DNA from 2 places in the Kitasatospora sp. NPDC001683 genome. Region 2 is predicted to be linked to the other one. Evidence: predicted binding sites of a transcription regulator. Region 2 holds the regulator's gene; the other holds the start of a gene.
The links. Region 2 encodes HspR, which represses chaperone genes until heat shock. Its sites were predicted from a motif close to TTGAGNNNNNNNNNCTCAA; they were not measured.
Positions count from the first base shown of each region.

Region 1: lon (endopeptidase La) is a predicted target of HspR. The motif match lies at 3,386-3,404, and genes of this name have one in related genera.

Region 1 is NZ_JBSFGK010000011.1:8,804-17,789, forward strand. It holds gene ACWCYO_RS08515 (sensor histidine kinase) at 1-1,080, opposite strand, end outside; gene ACWCYO_RS08520 (response regulator transcription factor) at 1,161-1,898, opposite strand; gene ACWCYO_RS08525 (rhomboid-like protein) at 2,461-3,261, shown strand; gene lon (endopeptidase La) at 3,427-5,823, shown strand; gene ACWCYO_RS08535 (GtrA family protein) at 5,870-6,427, shown strand; gene ACWCYO_RS08540 (ROK family transcriptional regulator) at 6,533-7,756, shown strand; gene ACWCYO_RS08545 (ABC transporter permease) at 7,826-8,875, opposite strand.
Region 2 is NZ_JBSFGK010000001.1:10,006-18,991, forward strand. It holds gene dnaK (molecular chaperone DnaK) at 1-941, shown strand, start outside; gene grpE (nucleotide exchange factor GrpE) at 938-1,564, shown strand; gene dnaJ (molecular chaperone DnaJ) at 1,788-2,939, shown strand; gene ACWCYO_RS00065 (heat shock protein transcriptional repressor HspR) at 2,947-3,492, shown strand; gene ACWCYO_RS00070 (helix-turn-helix domain-containing protein) at 3,683-4,672, shown strand; gene ACWCYO_RS00075 (hypothetical protein) at 4,747-4,905, opposite strand; gene ACWCYO_RS00080 (hypothetical protein) at 5,241-5,858, shown strand; gene ACWCYO_RS00085 (hypothetical protein) at 6,344-6,598, opposite strand; gene ACWCYO_RS00090 (LuxR family transcriptional regulator) at 6,588-7,580, opposite strand; gene ACWCYO_RS00095 (TDT family transporter) at 8,236-8,986, opposite strand, start outside.

The DNA of each region.
Region 1 (8,986 bases), on a different contig from region 2:
GGCGACGGCGATCCGCCCGCCGTGCAGGTCCACCGCCCAGCGGGCGATCGCCAGACCCAGCCCGGTGCCGCCGTCGGCGCCGGGACCGGAGGCGGTCGCGGTGCCGCTGCGGCTGAACCGCTCGAAGACCCGGCTGCGGTCCGCCAGCGGGATGCCCGGACCCTCGTCCTGGACCTCCAGCAGCAGGCCGCCGTCCTCGCCGTCCGGTCTCGCGCGCACCGTGACGGTGCCGCCGGGCGGGGAGTGCTTGCAGGCGTTGTCGACCAGGTTGGCGACCACCTGGTGGAGCCGCTCCGGGTCCGCCACGGCGGTCAGGCCGGCCGGGCTGACCTCCAGGGCCAGCCGCACGTCGCCGCGTCTGGAGAACGCCCCGCCGGCCGTCGCGCCGTCCACGGTGACCCCGCGCAGCACGCCGTCCAGGAACTCCCGCACCTCGAAGGGGCGGGCGTCCAGGTCGACCACGCCGTCGTCGATCTTGGAGAGGTCCAGCAGGTGGGTGACCAGGCGGCCGAGCCGCTCGGTCTGCTCCAGCGCGGCCCCCAGCGTCGCCGGATTGGGCTGCACGACGCCGTCCACCACGTTCTCCAGCACGGCGCGCAGCGCGGCGATGGGCGTGCGCAGCTCGTGCGAGACGTTGGCGACCAGCTCGCGGCGGTGCTGGTCGGCGGCCTGCAGGTCGGCGGCCATGGCGTTGAAGGCGGCCGCCAGCTCGCCGATCTCGTCGCGCGAGTTCACCTCGACCCGGCGGCTGTAGTCGCCGGAGGCCATCGCGCGGGCGGCGGCCGTCATCTCGCGCAGCGGGGCGGTCAGCCCGTGCGCGAGGAACTGCATGAACAGCAGCGAGGCGATCATGGAGAAGACCATGATGATCCGGATCTGGGTCTCGGACCGGATCGCCACGACCACCATCCCGGTGGCCAGGAACACGGAGACGATCACCAGCAGGGCGAGCTTGCCCTTGATCGACCGGACCGGGTCGAGCGGGCGGATGTCGGCCCAGACCCGTCTGGCCGCGCGTGCGGCCAGCGTCTGCGGGCGCGCGCCGTCGGCGTCCCCGTTGCGTTGCTGTGGAAAGGTCATGTGGTCCCTGTGATCCCCGCGTGGTGTCACGGCGGTGCCGGGACACGGGCCCCCCGGAGGCCCGTCGCCCGAGACTCCCGTCAGGAGAGCGGGGCCTCCAGTGCGTATCCGACGCCGTGCACGGTGCGGATCCAGCTGGCGCCGATCTTGCGGCGCAGCGCCTTCACGTGGCTGTCGACGGTGCGGGTGCCGGACGCGTCGGTCCAGTCCCACACCTCGGCCAGCAGCTGCTCGCGGGTGAGCACCGCGCGCGGCTGGGCGGCCAGGCAGGCCAGCAGGTCGAACTCGGTCGGCGTCAGGTGGACGTCGCCAGAGGCGAGCCGGACCCGGCGCTGCACGTGGTCGATCTCCAGTTCGCCGAAGCGCAGGCTGCCGAGCGCGGGCGTGCGGGCGGCCTGCTGGGCGCGCTCGACGCGGCGCAGCAGCACGTTGACCCGGGCGGCCAGTTCGCGCATCGAGAACGGCTTGGTCATGTAGTCGTCGGCACCGACGCCGAGGCCGACCAGGAGGTCCGTCTCGTCGTCGCGGGCGGTCAGCATGAGCACCGGGACCGGGCGTTGGGCCTGGATCCGGCGGCACACCTCCAGCCCGTCGAAGCCGGGCAGCATGATGTCCAGGACCACCAGGTCCGGCTGCCAGGTGTGGAAGCCGTCCACCGCGCCGGGGCCGTCGTGGGCCACGGCGACCTTGAACCCCTCCGCGCCCAGTCGGGCCGCGATCGACTCGGCGATCGTGGGCTCGTCCTCCACCACCAGCACTCTGCGCTGACTGCTCACCGTGCCACCGGTGTTGGGGTTGTCCTGCTGAATTTCTGTCACGGTCACGCCACCGCCCCCAGGGCTGCGGGCCGGCCACCTGTGGGGATGGCGGGGCTCCGCTCGTAGTCTTGTTCCGTCGTGGACTGTGCCGGGTCCGCCGTCCCGTTCGCGCGCCCGGGAGTCGGGTGGACGGATGGTCTCCCGTCCACTTCTCCCACGCACTTCGCAGCGTACGGACAGCGGATGCTTTCCGGCAGGTGGACCGGACGTTTCCGGCCCGTGGGCCGGCTGTCCGTCCGCCCGTGGACCCACCGCATGAGTGGGCACGGGTCGGTACCTTACCCGGCGAATTTTCTCTGCGTAACGGTACGTATGCACTCCAGTTGACGCCAAGTTGCCGGTCAGAGGCCCTACTGACGCGTTAATAGGAAGAAGGTCTGGACCAATACCGGGAATCCGGCGGGTCCCCGCGTCGACGGTCTTCACGGGCTTTTCTCAGCTGCCTCTCAGAACCTCGACGTAACGTGGCCACGACAACGCCCCGCCGAGCGGAGTCCGGCGCGCGCGCCGGTACGTTGGGCAGCTGCGAGCACCGGTGACGGCGGGCGTGGACGGAGGCGGCATGGCGGGACTTCGGCGGGAGGCCGACCGGAGCGCGCCCGCGGCGGTGCCGTACGGAATGCTCCGGTACGGACTGCGCGCCGGCGTCCTGGAATGGCTGCTGGAACGCGTGCCGACGCCCCGGCGCACTCCCTTCACGCTCGGGTACCTCGCCGTGGTGGGAGCCACCACGACCTTTGCCGGGCTCGCCGATCCGGATCTCGTCCAGCGCCTGCAGGAGGCCTCCAGTTCGGACGGTCACAACCTGCTCCAGCACCCCTTGCGGGCCCTCCTGTTCAGCGGTTTCTGGGTGGCCGGGGAGGTGTGGATGCCCTACCTGTGGGGCTTCGCCGTCACCTTGGCGCCGCTGGAGCGCAGGGTCGGCACCGGCCGGGCGGCGGCGGTGTTCGCGATCGGGCACGTCGCGGCGACGCTGCTCTCCCAGGGCGTGGTGATCACCGCGGTGGAGACCGGGCGGATGGCGCCGGAGGCGATGGACTCCCTGGACATCGGGGTCAGCTACGGCGTGCTCGCCTGCCTGGGCGCGGTGGCCGGGCTGCTGCCCCGGCACGGGCGGGTGCTGGCGCTGGGTGGCGTCGGGCTGATGATCGCCGAGCAGATCGCCACGGAGAAGGACCTGGTCACGGCCGTGGGGCACCCGGCCGCGGTGCTCACCGGGGTGGCGCTGTCGCGCTGGCTGCGGCGGATCGAGCGGCGCCCGCCGCGGCCGCGCACCCGTGCGGCGCAGACCCCGGCGGTCGGCTCCGCCTCCCCGGCCGCCGCGACGGTGCGGGCCGGCGCCCGTCCGTCCGCCGCGCGCTGACGCCGGGGCCCTCTTGGGCCGTTCTTTCCCGGCTCTTTTGACGGCGCCACCCCCTGGTCGTTCCGGTGACGCCGCGTTCGCTCGCAGCGAACAAGGCCTCGGGAACATCCTGCGCCCGCCGAGGCTTAGTCAGGTCGACTCAAGTTCACTGACTGGGGAGAGATCATGGCATCCACGTCCACACCGCTCACCCTGCCCGTGCTGCCGCTCGACGACGAGGTCGTCCTCCCGGGCATGGTCGTCCCGCTGGACCTGAAGGACACCGAGGTGCGCGCCGCGGTCGAGGCCGCCCGCGCCGCGGTCGCCGGCTCCGGCAAGCCCCAGGTCCTGCTGGTTCCGCGGGTGGACGGCTCGTACGCGGCGGCCGGCACGCTGGCCACCGTGGAGCAGGTCGGCCGGCTGGCCGACGGCGAGCCCGCCGCGCTGGTGCGCGCCGTGCGCCGGGTCCGGATCGGGGTCGGCACCACCGGCCCCGGCGCCGCCCTCTGGGTGGAGACCACGCCGTTCCGGGAGTCCTCGGTCGGCATGCCGGTGGCCGGGCGGGCCGCCGAGCTGGTCAAGGAGTACAAGGCGCTGTCCACCCAGTGGCTGCGCAAGCGCGGCGCCTGGCAGATCGTCGACCGGGTCGCGCAGATCGAGGGCGTCGGCGAGCTCGCCGACAACATCGGCTACGCGCCCTTCGCCACCGCCGAGCAGAAGCTCAAGGTGCTGCTGGAGGCCGACCAGGTCGCCCGCCTGGAGTACGCGCTCACCCTGCTGCGCGACCACCTCGCCGAGGAGGAGGTCAACGACACCATCCGCAAGGACGTCGAGGAGGGCGTGGCCAAGCAGCAGAAGGAGTTCCTGCTCCGCCGCCAGCTGGAGGCCGTCCGCAAGGAGCTGGCCGAGCTGAACGGCGACCCGGCCGACGAGGAGGGCGACTACCGCGCCCGGGTCGAGGCCGCCGACCTCCCGGAGAAGGTGCGGGAGGCCGCGCTCAAGGAGGTCGACAAGCTGGAGCGCGCGTCCGATCAGTCGCCCGAGGGCTCCTGGATCCGCACCTGGCTGGACACCGTCCTGGAGCTGCCCTGGAACGAGCGCACCGAGGACGCCTACGACATCGCCGGCGCCCGCGCCGTGCTCGACGCCGACCACGCCGGCCTCACCGACGTGAAGGAGCGGATCGTCGAGTACCTGGCCGTCCGCAAGCGCCGGGCCGACCAGGGGCTCGGCCTGGTCGGCGGCCGCCGCGGGGGCGCGGTGCTCGCGCTGGTCGGCCCGCCCGGCGTCGGCAAGACCTCGCTCGGCGAGTCGGTGGCCCGCGCCATGGGCCGCAAGTTCGTCCGGGTCGCGCTCGGCGGCGTCCGGGACGAGGCGGAGATCCGCGGCCACCGGCGCACCTACGTCGGCGCGCTGCCTGGCCGCCTGGTGCGGGCGATCAAGGAAGCCGGCTCGATGAACCCGGTCGTCCTGCTCGACGAGATCGACAAGGTCGGCTCCGACTACCGGGGCGACCCGGCCGCCGCCCTGCTGGAGGTGCTGGACCCGGCGCAGAACCACACCTTCCGGGACCACTACCTGGAGGTCGAGCTCGACCTCTCCGACGTCGTCTTCCTCGCCACCGCCAACGTGCTGGAGGCCATCCCCGAGCCGCTGCTCGACCGGATGGAGCTGGTCCGGCTCGACGGCTACACCGAGGACGAGAAGGTCGTCATCGCCCGCGACCACCTGCTCCCGCGCCAGCTGGAGAAGGCCGGCCTCGGCGACGGGCAGGTCAGCGTGGACGAGGCGGCACTGCGCCGGCTCGCCGGGGAGTACACCCGCGAGGCGGGCGTGCGCACCCTGGAGCGCTCGATCGCCCGGGTGCTGCGCAAGATCGCCGCACAGGCCGAGCTGGGCGAGCGCGAGCTGCCCGCCGCGGTCGGCGCGGAGGACCTGCGCGCCCTGATCGGCCGACCGCACCACGTGCCGGAGTCCGCCCAGGAGCCCGCCGAACGGCGCACCGCCGTCCCCGGCGTGGCCACCGGCCTCGCGGTCACCGGCGCCGGCGGCGACGTCCTCTACATCGAGGCCTCGCTGGCCGACGCCGAGACCGGCGGCACCGGGCTGACCCTGACCGGGCAGCTGGGCGACGTGATGAAGGAGTCCGCGCACATCGCGCTCTCCTACCTGCGCTCGCGCGGCGCCGAGCTGGAGCTGCCGGTCACCTCGCTGCGCGACCGCGGCGTGCACCTGCACGTCCCGGCCGGGGCCGTCCCCAAGGACGGGCCGAGCGCCGGCATCACCATGACCACGGCGCTCGCCTCGCTGCTCTCCGGCCGCAAGGTGCGCACCGACGTGGCGATGACCGGCGAGGTGTCGCTGACCGGGCGGGTGCTGCCGATCGGCGGGGTGAAGCAGAAGCTGCTCGCCGCCGACCGGGCCGGCCTCAGCACGGTGATCATCCCCAAGCGCAACGAGGCCGACCTGGACGACGTCCCGGCCGAGGTGCTGGAGCGGCTCACCGTCCACCCGGTGGCGGACGTCCGCGAGGTGCTCGAGCTGGCCCTGGAGCCGGCCGGGGTGCTGGTCGCCGCGGCCTGACGGTGATCGAAGGGGGGACGGCGGCTCCGCGTGCCAGACTGCGGACATGCCGTCCCCCACGCAGCGCGTCCTGGCCCGGGTGCCGGCGCGGCTGCGACCGCTCCTGCTCCGGCACCGCCGGCTGGTGAAGTTCCTGCTGGTCGGCAGCGGCTGCTTCGTGCTCACCACGGTGATCGACCTCGAGCTCAAGTTCACCGTGCTGGCGCACAAACCGGTGGTGGCGCTGACGGTGGCGACGGTGATCGCCACCGCCGTCTCCTACGTGCTCAACCGCCGCTGGGCCTTCCGGACGAACGGGAGCCGCCCCGAGGCCCTGCTGTTCTTCCTGGTCAGCGCGGTGGCGATCGGCGTCAACGACATCCCGCTGGCGCTCTCCCGGTACGCCTTCGAGCTGCGCCAGCCGTACGTCACCGCCTTCCAGCAGGAGATCGCGGACTTCCTCAGCGGGATGGTCCTCGGCACCTTCGTCGCCATGCTGTTCCGGTACTGGGCGATGCGGCGCTGGGTCTTCACCGGCCCGGTCGCGACCAGCCCCGTCGCCCGGACGCAGACCGGGCCGGAACCCGGTTACGCTGCACCCGAGATGCCACGGGATGTCCCGTAAGTCCGTGAGGTGCCCCGAAACGGTGGGGTGAGCGAGCGGAGCGAGCTCACAATTGAGAGGTGCGCGTTGTGCGAAGTGCCTCCCGAACGAAGTGAGGTGGGGCGCATGAGCGACATGCGCGCGGAGCCGGACGGCGTCCGGACCGGGCCCGCCAGCCAGCAGGGGATGCGCCGCGCCAACCTGGCCCTGGTGCTCGGCGTGATCGCGAGCGGCCCCCGCTCGCGCGCCGAGGTGGCCGCCGAGACCGGGCTGACCAGGGCCGCGGTCTCCTCGCTCGCCGAACAGCTGATCTCGGCCGGCCTGGTCGTCGAGGAGGGCCCCGCCGCCCCCAGCGGCAAGGTCGGCCGCCCCGGCACCGCGCTCGGACTCAACCCGCTCGGGCCCGGCGGCCTCGGCGCCGAGATCGGCGTCCGGCACCTCGGCGTCTGCGTGGTCGACCTGCGCGGCGAGGTCCGCGCCTGGCGGCGCCGGGAGAGCGCCAACCGCGGCCGCCAGCCCGCCGCCGTGCTGGCCGACCTCGCCCAGCTGGTGCGCGCGGCCGTCGCCGAGTCCGGCCTGCGCCCCGCCGGGCTCACCCTGGCGGTGCCCGGGCTGGTCGGCGCCAGCGGGGTGCTCCAGCGGGCCGCCAACCTCGGCTGGCAGGACATCCCGCTCGCCGCCGAACTGCGCCCCGCGCTGCGCCTCGCCGGGGACCGCCTGGCCGAGCTGCCGGTCGAGGCGGACAACGAGGCCAACCTCGGCGGACTGGCCGAACGGTGGCTGGGCGGCAGCCCGGAGGACTTCCTGTACGTCTCCGCCGAGGCCGGCGTCGGCGCGGCCGTGGTGGTCGGCGGCCGGCTGCTGCGCGGCGCGCGCGGCTACGCGGGCGAGCTCGGCCACGTCCCCGTCCACCCGGAGGGGCCGCGCTGCGCCTGCGGGGCGCACGGCTGCCTGGAGCAGTACGCGGGCGAGGCGGCGGTGCTGCGGGCGGCCGGGCTGGCGGGCGTGCGCGGCGACTGGGTGACGCTGCTCGCCGAACGCGCCGGCGCCGGTGACGAGCCCGCCCGGGCGGCGCTGGCCGGAGCCGGCTCGGCGCTCGGCATCGCGGCCGCCGGGGCGGTCAACCTGCTGGACCCGGCCCGGGTGGTGCTGGGCGGCGGCTACGCCCGGCTGGCGCCCTGGCTGCTGCCGGCGATGCGGCGCGAGCTGGCCGCCCGGGTGACGGTGCGGCCGTGGGCGGAGGACCGGCTGACGGTCTCCCGGCTGGGCCGGCGGGGGGCGCTGCTGGGCGCGGCGGTGGGCGTGGTGCGCGCCATCGTCGCCGACCCCGGTCCGCTCACGGGCGGCTGAGCCGGCATCCGTACCGGAAACGCGATCGAGCCCCCGGCCGCGCTGGCCGGGGGCTCGGGCCGGTCGTGCTCAGGCCTCGGCGGGGCTCCCGGAGCCGATCGCGGGGCCCCCGGGGCGCGGGCCGCGCAGGACGGACAGGAAGGCGACGGCGATGCCGACGACCGCCCAGACCACCAGGACCAGGATCGGCATGCCCAGGTTGGTGGAGCCGAAGTAGGCGATCGACTTGGTGGCGCTGGTGCCGGCGCCGTTCGGGATCAGCGAGCCGATCGCCCGCCAGAACGGCGGCATCATCGGGGCGGGGTAGACGCCGCCGGCGCTCGGGTTGCCCAGCACCACGAAGACCAGCACCGCGAGGCCGATGCCGATGATGCCGAACAGGCACTGCAGTGCCATGGTGAACGCGCCGACCGTGAACACCACCAGGGCGCCGACGGCGGTCAGGGCCGGGATCGAGCCGGGCATCGCGTCCAGCACCGGGCCGGCGATGATCGTGCCGCCGAGGCCGGCGCCGACCGAGTACAGCGCCAGGACACCGAGGCGGATCAGCAGGCGGTGGACGTTGGCGGGCTTGGAACCGGCGCTGATGCCGAGGATCGAGGCGACCAGGTAGCCGCCGACGCACCAGCCGATGACCAGGTAGAAGGCGGTGAGGCCGTTGGTGTCGCCCTTGGCCAGCGGCACGACGTCCTCGACCTTGACGGTCCGGCCCTGGGCCTTGTCCAGCGCGGTGGTGATGCCCTCGGCGGCCTTGGCGGCGGAGGTGCCGCGGGCGCCGCCGGTGAGCAGGGTGTCCTCGGTGCCGGTCGGGTTCACGACCAGCGCGGCGTAGATCTTCTGGTCCTTGATCTGCCGGGCCGCCGTCTCGGCGTCCGGCGCGGTGACGGGCTTGACCGCCTCGTCCGGCACCGACTCCAGGGCCTGCACCAGCTTGGGCGTGATCTGCGGCGGGGCGACCACCGCGATGGACAGCTTGTGCGGGGTCGGGTGGTGCAGCGCCCCGACGTACGAGGTGATGAAGCCGAGCTGCAGCAGCAGCACGCCGATCACGAGCAGTGCCGCACGCGGGGTGACCGCGCCCTTCAGTTCAGCGACGAAACCCTGCCCCGGGGCGGCCATCCTCATCTCCTTGCGTATCGGTGGAAATCGGATACTTAATACCATGAACTAGTTGGCTTGTCCTATCTCCGCGCCGGTTTCCGGCCACCGGTGCGCGACCTGAAGAAGGTT
Region 2 (8,986 bases):
TCGACCACGTCGTCCTGGTCGGCGGCTCGACCCGCATGCCGGCCGTCGCCGAGCTCGTCAAGGAGCTGACCGGCGGCAAGGACGCCAACAAGGGCGTCAACCCGGACGAGGTCGTCGCCATCGGCGCCTCGCTCCAGGCCGGTGTCCTCAAGGGCGAGGTCAAGGACGTCCTGCTGCTCGACGTCACCCCGCTGTCCCTCGGCATCGAGACCAAGGGCGGCATCATGACCAAGCTGATCGAGCGCAACACCACGATCCCGACCAAGCGCTCCGAGATCTTCACGACGGCCGAGGACAACCAGCCGTCCGTCCAGATCCAGGTGTACCAGGGCGAGCGCGAGATCGCCGCGTACAACAAGAAGCTCGGGATGTTCGAGCTGACCGGCCTGCCGCCGGCGCCGCGCGGCCTGCCGCAGATCGAGGTCACCTTCGACATCGACGCCAACGGCATCATGCACGTCGCCGCCAAGGACCTCGGCACCGGCAAGGAGCAGAAGATGACCGTCACCGGCGGCTCCTCGCTGCCGAAGGACGAGGTCGACCGCATGCGCCGCGAGGCCGAGCAGTACGCCGAGGACGACCACAAGCGCCGCGAGGCCGTCGAGACCCGCAACTCCGCCGAGCAGCTCGTCTACTCGACCGAGAAGTTCATCGCCGACAACGCCGACAAGCTCCCGGCCGACGTCAAGACCGAGGTCGAGACCGCCATCGGCGAGCTCAAGGACGCCCTGAAGGGCGAGGACATCGCGAAGATCCGCGAGGCCTCGGAGAAGGTCTCCACCACCGCCCAGAAGCTCGGCCAGGCGCTCTACGCCAACGCCGACGCCGCCGGTGCGGCCGGCGCGGCCGGTGCCGGTGAGGCCGGCCACGCCAAGGAGGACGACGTCGTCGACGCCGAGATCGTGGACGACGAGAAGCCCAAGGGCGGTGCGTCGGCATGACGGACAAGCCGCAGGGCGGCAAGCCCGGCGACGACTCCGCCGCCGAGGAGGCCGCCCAGGTGAATGGCACCGGCAAGGCTGCCGAGGAGGCAGCTGCGGGCGAGGGCTCCGAGGAGCTCGCCACGGCCAAGCGCGAGCTGGCCGAACGCACCGCGGACCTGCAGCGCCTGCAGGCCGAGTACCAGAACTACCGCAAGCGGGTCGAGCGCGACCGGCTGACCGTCCGCGAGATCGCGGTCTCCAACATCCTGGAGTCCCTGATCCCGGTCCTGGACGACATCGGCCGCGCCCGCGAGCACGGCGAGGTGACGGGCGGCTTCAAGTCCGTCGCCGAGTCCCTGGAGACGGTCGTCGCCAAGCTGGGCCTGCAGCAGTTCGGCAAGGAGGGCGAGCCCTTCGACCCGACGCAGCACGAGGCGCTGATGCACAGCTACTCCTCGGACGTCACCGAGGACACCTGCGTGCAGATCCTCCAGCCCGGCTACCGCATCGGCGAGCGGATCATCCGCCCGGCGATGGTGGCCGTGGCCGAGCCCCAGCCGGGCACCCAGACGACGTCCGGCCCGGACGCCGAGGCCAAGCCCGCCGACGCGGACAAGTCCGACGGTGGCTCGGACAGCTGACAACCTGTGACAGCTGACAACCAGTGCGCTGCGGAGTCGCCTGCCGGCCAGTACGGCGGCCGACTCCGCAGCGCGCTGTCAACGGCTCTTCTTTCGGGGGCTGTTGACAGCGCAGTGACGATGGACATCGGGAGGTGGCGGAAGCCGTGAGCGAGCGCAGCGAGCGAACCATCAAGGGGTGCGTGTCCCGCTCAGCGGCTGCCGAGCGCAGCGAGGTGGACGCATGAGTGGCAAGGACTACGTGGAGAAGGACTACTACAAGGTCCTCGGCGTGCCCAAGGACGCCACCGCCACCGAGATCAAGAAGACCTACCGCAAGCTGGCGCGCGAGTTCCACCCCGACGCGAACAAGGGCGACGCCAAGGCCGAGGAGCGCTTCAAGGACATCTCCGAGGCGTACGACGTCCTCTCCGACGAAAAGCGCCGCAAGGAGTACGACGAGGCCCGCAGCCTCTTCGCCAACGGCGGCTTCCGCACCGGCGGCCCCGGCACCGGCAGCTACAGCTTCGACTTCGGCGACCTCTTCAGCGGCAGCCAGGGCGGCGGTGGCGGCGGACTCGGTGACGTCTTCGGCGGGCTCTTCAACCGCGGCGGCACCCGGCAGGCCCAGCCCCGGCGCGGCGCCGACGTCGAGACCGAGGTGACGCTCTCCTTCGAGGAGGCGGTGGACGGCGCCACCGTCCCGCTGCGGATGACCAGCCAGGCCCCCTGCCGCGTCTGCAACGGCACCGGCGCCAAGTCCGGCACCACGCCCCGGGTCTGCCCCACCTGTGTCGGCGCCGGCACCGTCAGCCGCGGCCAGGGCGCCTTCGCGCTCTCCGAGCCCTGCAAGGACTGCCGCGGCCGGGGCATGATCGTCGACGACCCGTGCCCCGACTGCCACGGCAGCGGCCGGGCCAGCTCCGCCCGCACCATGCAGGTCCGCATCCCGGCCGGGGTCCAGGCCGACCAGCGGATCCGGCTCAAGGGCAAGGGCGCCCAGGGCGAACGCGGCGGCCAGCCCGGCGACCTCTACGTCACCGTGCACGTCGACCCGCACCCGGTGTTCGGGCGCAAGGGCGACAACCTCACCGTCACCGTCCCGGTCACCTTCCCCGAGGCGACCCTCGGCGCCACCATCGAGGTGCCCACGCTCAACGGCCCCGCCGTCAAGCTCAAGCTGCCCCCGGGCAGCGCCAACGGCCTCACCATGCGCGCCCGCGGCAAGGGCGCCACCCGCAAGGACGGCACCCGCGGCGACCTCCTCGTCACCGTCGAGGTCGTGGTGCCGCAGCACGTCACCGGCGACGCGCTGAACGCCCTCGAGCAGTACCGCGAGGCCACCGCCTCCGACGACCCGCGAGCCGCCCTCTTCCGGGCGGCGAAGGGAGCGTGACGACCAGATGTCCCCGAACCCGATGAACCCGACCAGCCCGATGGACGCCGGCGGCCCGATCGGCCCCGGGCTCGGCGAGGGCCTGCCCGGCAACGGCCCCCGCCGCACCCGGCGCACCACCGCGGCCCCGCCGCAGTACGTGCTCACCGAGGACACCCCGGTGTACGTCATCTCCGTCGCCGCCGAACTCTCCGGCCTGCACCCGCAGACCCTGCGCCAGTACGACCGCCTCGGCCTGGTCTGCCCCGACCGCACCGCCGGCCGCGGCCGCCGCTACTCCGCCCGCGACATCCAGCAACTGCGCGAGGTCCAGCGGCTCTCCCAGGACGAGGGCATCAACCTGGCGGGCATCAAGCGGATCATCGAGCTGGAGAACCAGGTCACCGCCCTCCAGGCCCGCATCACCGAACTGGCCGACTCCCTCGAAGGCGCCGCCACCGCCCTCCAGCAGCGCGAGGCCGCCGTCCACGCCTCCTACCGCCGCGACCTCGTCCCGTACCAGCCCCCCACCCCACAGTCCAGCGCCCTCGTCGTCTGGCGCCCCAAGCGCTGACCCGGGGGACTGCTCACCTCCCCAGCCGCCGGTTCCCTCCTGTTCGGGGGGTGCCGGCGGCTGGGGTGTTGGTGAGAGAGTGCGGTCGCATTCCCTCTCCAGAGGGCTCGCCGGATCTGGCATGCTGACACTCGATTCGGCGTCAGCGCTGGCCGGGCCCAGATATCACCGTAACGGCAAGGAGTCGCGGATGAGTGAACGAGAGCAGCCGCTTTCCGCTGGCTTGACCGTCCTCTCGGCAGCAGCAAGAGCGCTATATCTGGCCGTCATCCGGGGAGATGGTCAACTGCCATTGGACTCAAATGCCGATCAGAATGATTCTGCACGGGATGAGCTGGTAAGGATTGGCCTTCTCGTGCCCGACAGCGACGATCCGACAATCTTCGTAGCCACAGACCCTACACAGCTCTCGGCAAGCCTCAGCCATTCGTGGCAGCGTCAGGCACTGGAGCTCCTGTCACGCGCCATATCTCTCCCCTCCGAACTGCAGGAACTCACTCGGGAATTCCACACCCCGAAGCAGTCCGGAGGGTCGATCGAGTATGTGCAAGGAAAGGCTCTTATCCGCCAGCGGCTCGAGCAGTTCAGGGAATCCGGACTGGAGGAGGCCCTGGCGCTTCAACCCGGCGGGCCCCGGCAGCCGGACCTTCTCGCCGGGATGATCAAGCAAGATCTAGAAACGCTCCGCAGTGGCACCCAGATGCGGACGATCTACCATGCCAGCACTCGCTACCACCAGCCGACCAGGGACTACGTGGCTACCCTCGCCAAGGCTGGCGGCCAGTATCGAACCCTTGATGAGCCCTACACGCGGCTCATAGTGATGAACCGGCGGGTAGCTGTCATTCCGATCGGCGATGACATGAGTCTCGCGGCGTTCATATATGACCCTGCAGTCGTCAATTACCTCGCCGAAGAGGTATTCGAGCGATGCTGGAGTCGGGCACTGGAGTTCGAGGGTGACCGAACGGTGCCGCAGCAGGTGGTTTCCCGCCTGCGCCAAACGATCATTGACCAGATGCTCGAGGGCACCAATCACCGGGTCATCGCGCGACGCCTGGGAATCAGCGAGCGAACACTGGCGCGGCATATAGCCGAAATGCGAGACGACTACAAAGTGGACTCGCTATTCCAGCTCGGATACGTTCTCGGCCGAAAAGCGCAGGGGCCTTCCGACTGACCATCCGCCCACTTTGCGCAAATGGCAAGTACTTCAAGGGGCTTGGCGTGCGCCTGGACACTCACATGGCGTGTTCACTGCCAGGAGATGTCGTCCGCGACAGTCACCGCAGCCTTGACGGCAATCGTGTCGTGCGAGTCAGCAGCATTCGCGAGAGAGACCACGCCAAGCACAGCGGCCGCAGCGGCCAACGGAAGCACAAACTTGCGGACAAAACGGCGCATGCCGGTCACGCCCCCACTCTCTCGAGATTCGCCACTAGAAGCATCTAGCAGGATAACGACACACATAGTGCCGCACGAGGGGGAGGCTGTCACCTGCCCAAGGCTGCGAAGTGTGCGTCATCTCCCTGCCAGGCATACAGATGACACAGGCCAACCCTGGACGCGACGCCGCCCCGCGATGGACGATCAGTTCGCTCCCGATGGTCCGGGCAGGACACCACATCTTGCCAATGTACCGTCAAAAACCGAGCGGTTTCACCAGCAGCACCACCACCCATAGAGCAGCCAACAACCAACGCATCGCCGACGCTCACTCCCCTGGTCGGCCTTCCCCCGGAGTCGACATGACCGAGCCCTACCTGCGTCACCACGACAGCCAGGCCCCTGAGGGTCGGCGTGCACGTGTGTTCCTGGCCGCGCCGCTGATGCGGCTGACCGGCCCCGCGGACAGTGTGGTGACGCTCGCCAGCCGGACGCGGCTGACGACGCTCCGCACCACTCTGCTCCGCAGCGGTGCCGCCGTGTACAGCGCGCACCACAGCGACGCCTGGACCGTCGCCGGCCATGCCCCCGAGCCCCGGGTGCCGTCCGACTTCCGGGCTCTGCAGTCCGCGGACCTGGTGTTCGCCTACGTCGGAGCCCCGCTCTCGGCCGGGGTGAGCCTCGAACTCGGTTGGGCGTCGGCGCTGCGGAAGCCGATCGTCCTGCTCGTCGACGAGGCCATCACCCACAACCCGCTGATCGCCACCATCGAGCAGGTCGCCCCCGTCCTGCCGCTGGTCTTCGACGACACCTGGTCGCAGGAGGCCCTCCACCACACCGTGGAGACCGCCCTGGACTGGGCCGGCATGGCACTCTCCCTCCGCGAGGGTTTCTGGACCGCCCCCGGCGACCGCTTCAACGTCCCCCGACAGCAGACCGCCGTCTCCGGCTACTGGCCGACCGGCGCCGCCACCGGCTGAGCAGCGCTCACCCACCGGACTCCCCCGTCCGCGCTCCCCGCATCTGCCGGCCGAGTAGGAACAGGGTCTCGGCGTCGTACACCTCACGCAGCCGGGCGATGTGACCGGCCACGGTCCCTTCGCTCGGCCCCATCCGGCTGGCGATCGCCCGCTGCGTGAGACCCCGGGCCAGCAGTGGCGGCCGACCTGTTCGTGGGCTACGGGTGAGGAGCCTGCCGCCAGTGACTCCCGGTCCACGACCTGGGCCTGCAGCCACTGCTGCTCGAACACCCCGACCAGGTAGGCGATCATCGCGGGATCTTCGACCACCGCTGCAACCGTGTGGTCGGGAGCGGCCGGGATCAGGGCCACGGTGCGGTCGAAGATCGGGGTCTTGGTGAAGGGCCCCTCCAGCAGCCGGATCGGGGCGCCGACCCGGGTCGAGTGCAGCGCGTACTCGACCGTCCGGGGATCCGAGCAGGCCGACGGTTCGAAGACGGTGTGCATCACCCCACCCGCTTCGATGTAGCGGCCACGCCACCCCCGCCGACCGGCACCTCGGCGCCGCCCACCCCGGCCGCCGCCCCGCCGACGAGGACGCGCGGGTTGGCGGCGGTGTAGCCGGTGGTGGTGGTGAGGAGGCCGCGGGCGGCGACGGCCGGGCGGTCGGCGGGGGCGAGGTCCTCGGGGCGCGGTCGCCCGCCGCTGCGGACGGCGGCGAGGTAGCGGGCGCGTTCGGCCGGGCCGGGCTCATCGGTCATCACGGGCGCCTCTCATCAGCCAGCCGAGCTGGAAGAGGGTCTGGGCGCCGTAGCGGTCGCGGAGCCGGGCGATGTGGCCGGCGACGGTGCGTTCGCTGAGGCCCAGCCGGGTGGCGACGGCGCGTTGGGTGAGGCCGCGGGCGAGCAGCCGGCCGACCCGGTCGGGGATGGTGCGGGCGGGGCCCTGGCCTAGGGCGGCGGCGGCTTCGGAGGTGTCGGCGCGGGCCCAGTCGCGTTCGAAGCCGCCGATCAGGAAGGTGAGGGCGGCCGGGTCGCTGATGAACGCGGCGGTGCTGTTGTCGTCGTTGGCGGAGATGACTGCGACGCTGCGGTCGAAGACGATCAGCCGCTGGAAGGGCTCGTCGAGGATCCGGATCTGCGAGCCGTGCCGGGTGACCTCCTCGGCGTAGGCGATCGCGGGCGGCTCGGCGAGCGCGACGGGCTGGTAGATGGTGCGCAGCGAGCAGCCGCGCTGGAGGAGCTGGACGTCCTGGGCGAGGGCGACCTGGAGGGTGTCGGCGGGGCGTTGGCCGGGTTGGGCGGTGAGCACCTCGGAGCGGCAGTCGGAGACGAGTTGGGAGATCCGCTGGCGGATGTGGACGTGGCCTTCGACGTAGACCGTGCCGCCGGAGCAGCCGCCCGGGCGGGGCATCGCGTCGTAGGCGCGGGTGAGGCCGTCCAGGGCGCCGGGGAGGTTCTCGGCCCGGACCAGCAGCCGGGTGGCCTCACTGCGGAGTTCGGCGCCGAGGCGGTCGCTGACGGAGCGGGGGCTGACGGCGGTGTAGCAGCGGTCCATCCGGTTGGCCATGACCAGGCCGATGTCGAGGAGTTGTCGGAGTGCGGCGCGGTCGTCGTCGGCGATGTCGGTGAACGGTGTGCGGCCGCCTTGGGCGATGATCGCCAGGTACAGCTGCCGGGCGGCCGCGTCGGGTTCCCCGCCCCCGGGCTGCTGGTGCGGCGTGACCGCCGGTTCCGCCGTCACGTCGCACTCTCCCTGCCGGACGCTCCCCTGTCCTCCCACCCGTACGCACGGTCCGCGGTACCGGTGGCCGGGCGTCTCACGGTACCGGTCGGACGGTGGACCCCCGGGTCCGGGTGCCGTCGCACACCGGAGCCCTGGGGGTCCCCATCAGCACGCCAGTGCCTAGGCGCTTCCGTCGAGGCGGAGCAGCAACGCCTCGCCGGCTCCGGTTCCGGGCTCCATCACCACACATGGACCCCGGCCGGGGCTCTTCCCCCCGTTCCACAGGTGCGGGACGTTGCACCCGTGGTCAATTCTGAAGAGCAAGTCGCGACCATCGGGCTGCGGTTGCCCGGACGACCTGGCGTGCCTCCACCCTCACAGCGTGACGGCCGGTGGACAAGTGCCGCCCGAGTGCAGGTTCGCGCAATTGCAGCTATCTGCATCCCGGCGGGGGCGCCGGGATGCGGACGGCGGGTCGGATTCCGGTGAAGGCCGAGGCCAGCGGGGGGTGTGGGCGAGGGCCACCAGTTGGCTGTGCACCGTCATCCTGCAGCTGCGCGTTCCTGCAACGGCGGCCGTGCTCCTGACCTGGGGTGAGTCCGCTGGATGACGGGTCGGCACAGCTCAGCGCGCCGGCACCTCAGCGCCCCCGGCACCTCAGCGCGCCAGCACCTCAGCGCGCCAGCAGCCGGCCCCGCAGCAGCCCGGCGGCGGTGCCGCCCGCCGCCAGTAGCCAGGCGGCGCCCAGCAGCAGGTAGAGCCCGACGGCCAGCCCGGTGAAGCCGCCGAAGCCGGTGTGCCTGGCGAGCGCGGAGGCGCCGGTGACGCAGGTGCCGACCGGGAAGGTGAACGCCCACCAGGTCATCGCGAACGGCATCCCGGCCCGCCGGGCGCGCAGGTTGGCGGTGAGCGCGACGGCCAGCCAGAGCATCGCGACGCCGGTCACCGCGACGCCGTACAGCTCGACCAGCGGCAGCATGACGGGCGCCAGCGCGGGCAGCACCGGGCGGGCCGCGTCGGCGAGCTGGTGGATCGCGGTGACGGACTGGCCGAGCGGGCCGAGCACCAGGAACAGCGCGGGGGTGAGCGCCGGTGCGGGCACCTTGCTGTGGAACAGCCCGGTGAACACCACCGGCAGCAGCACCAGGGTGGCCAGCAGGCCGATCCCGAAGAGCGCCCAGCAGCCGTACAGCAGGGCCTGCTGCGGCAGGCCGGCGGGCAGGTGCGGGACGAGCGCCGGGCCGCAGGCGGAGGCGACCAGCGGGGCGACCACGGGCAGCAGCCAGGTCGGGTTGGCCTCCAGGGCGGAGACCGGGTGCCGGGTGATCATCAGGTACGGGATGCCGGCCGCGACGATCAGCGCGTACAGGGTGCCGACGCCCCACAGCACGGCGTCCAGGGCGACGGCCGGGCCGGTGCCGATG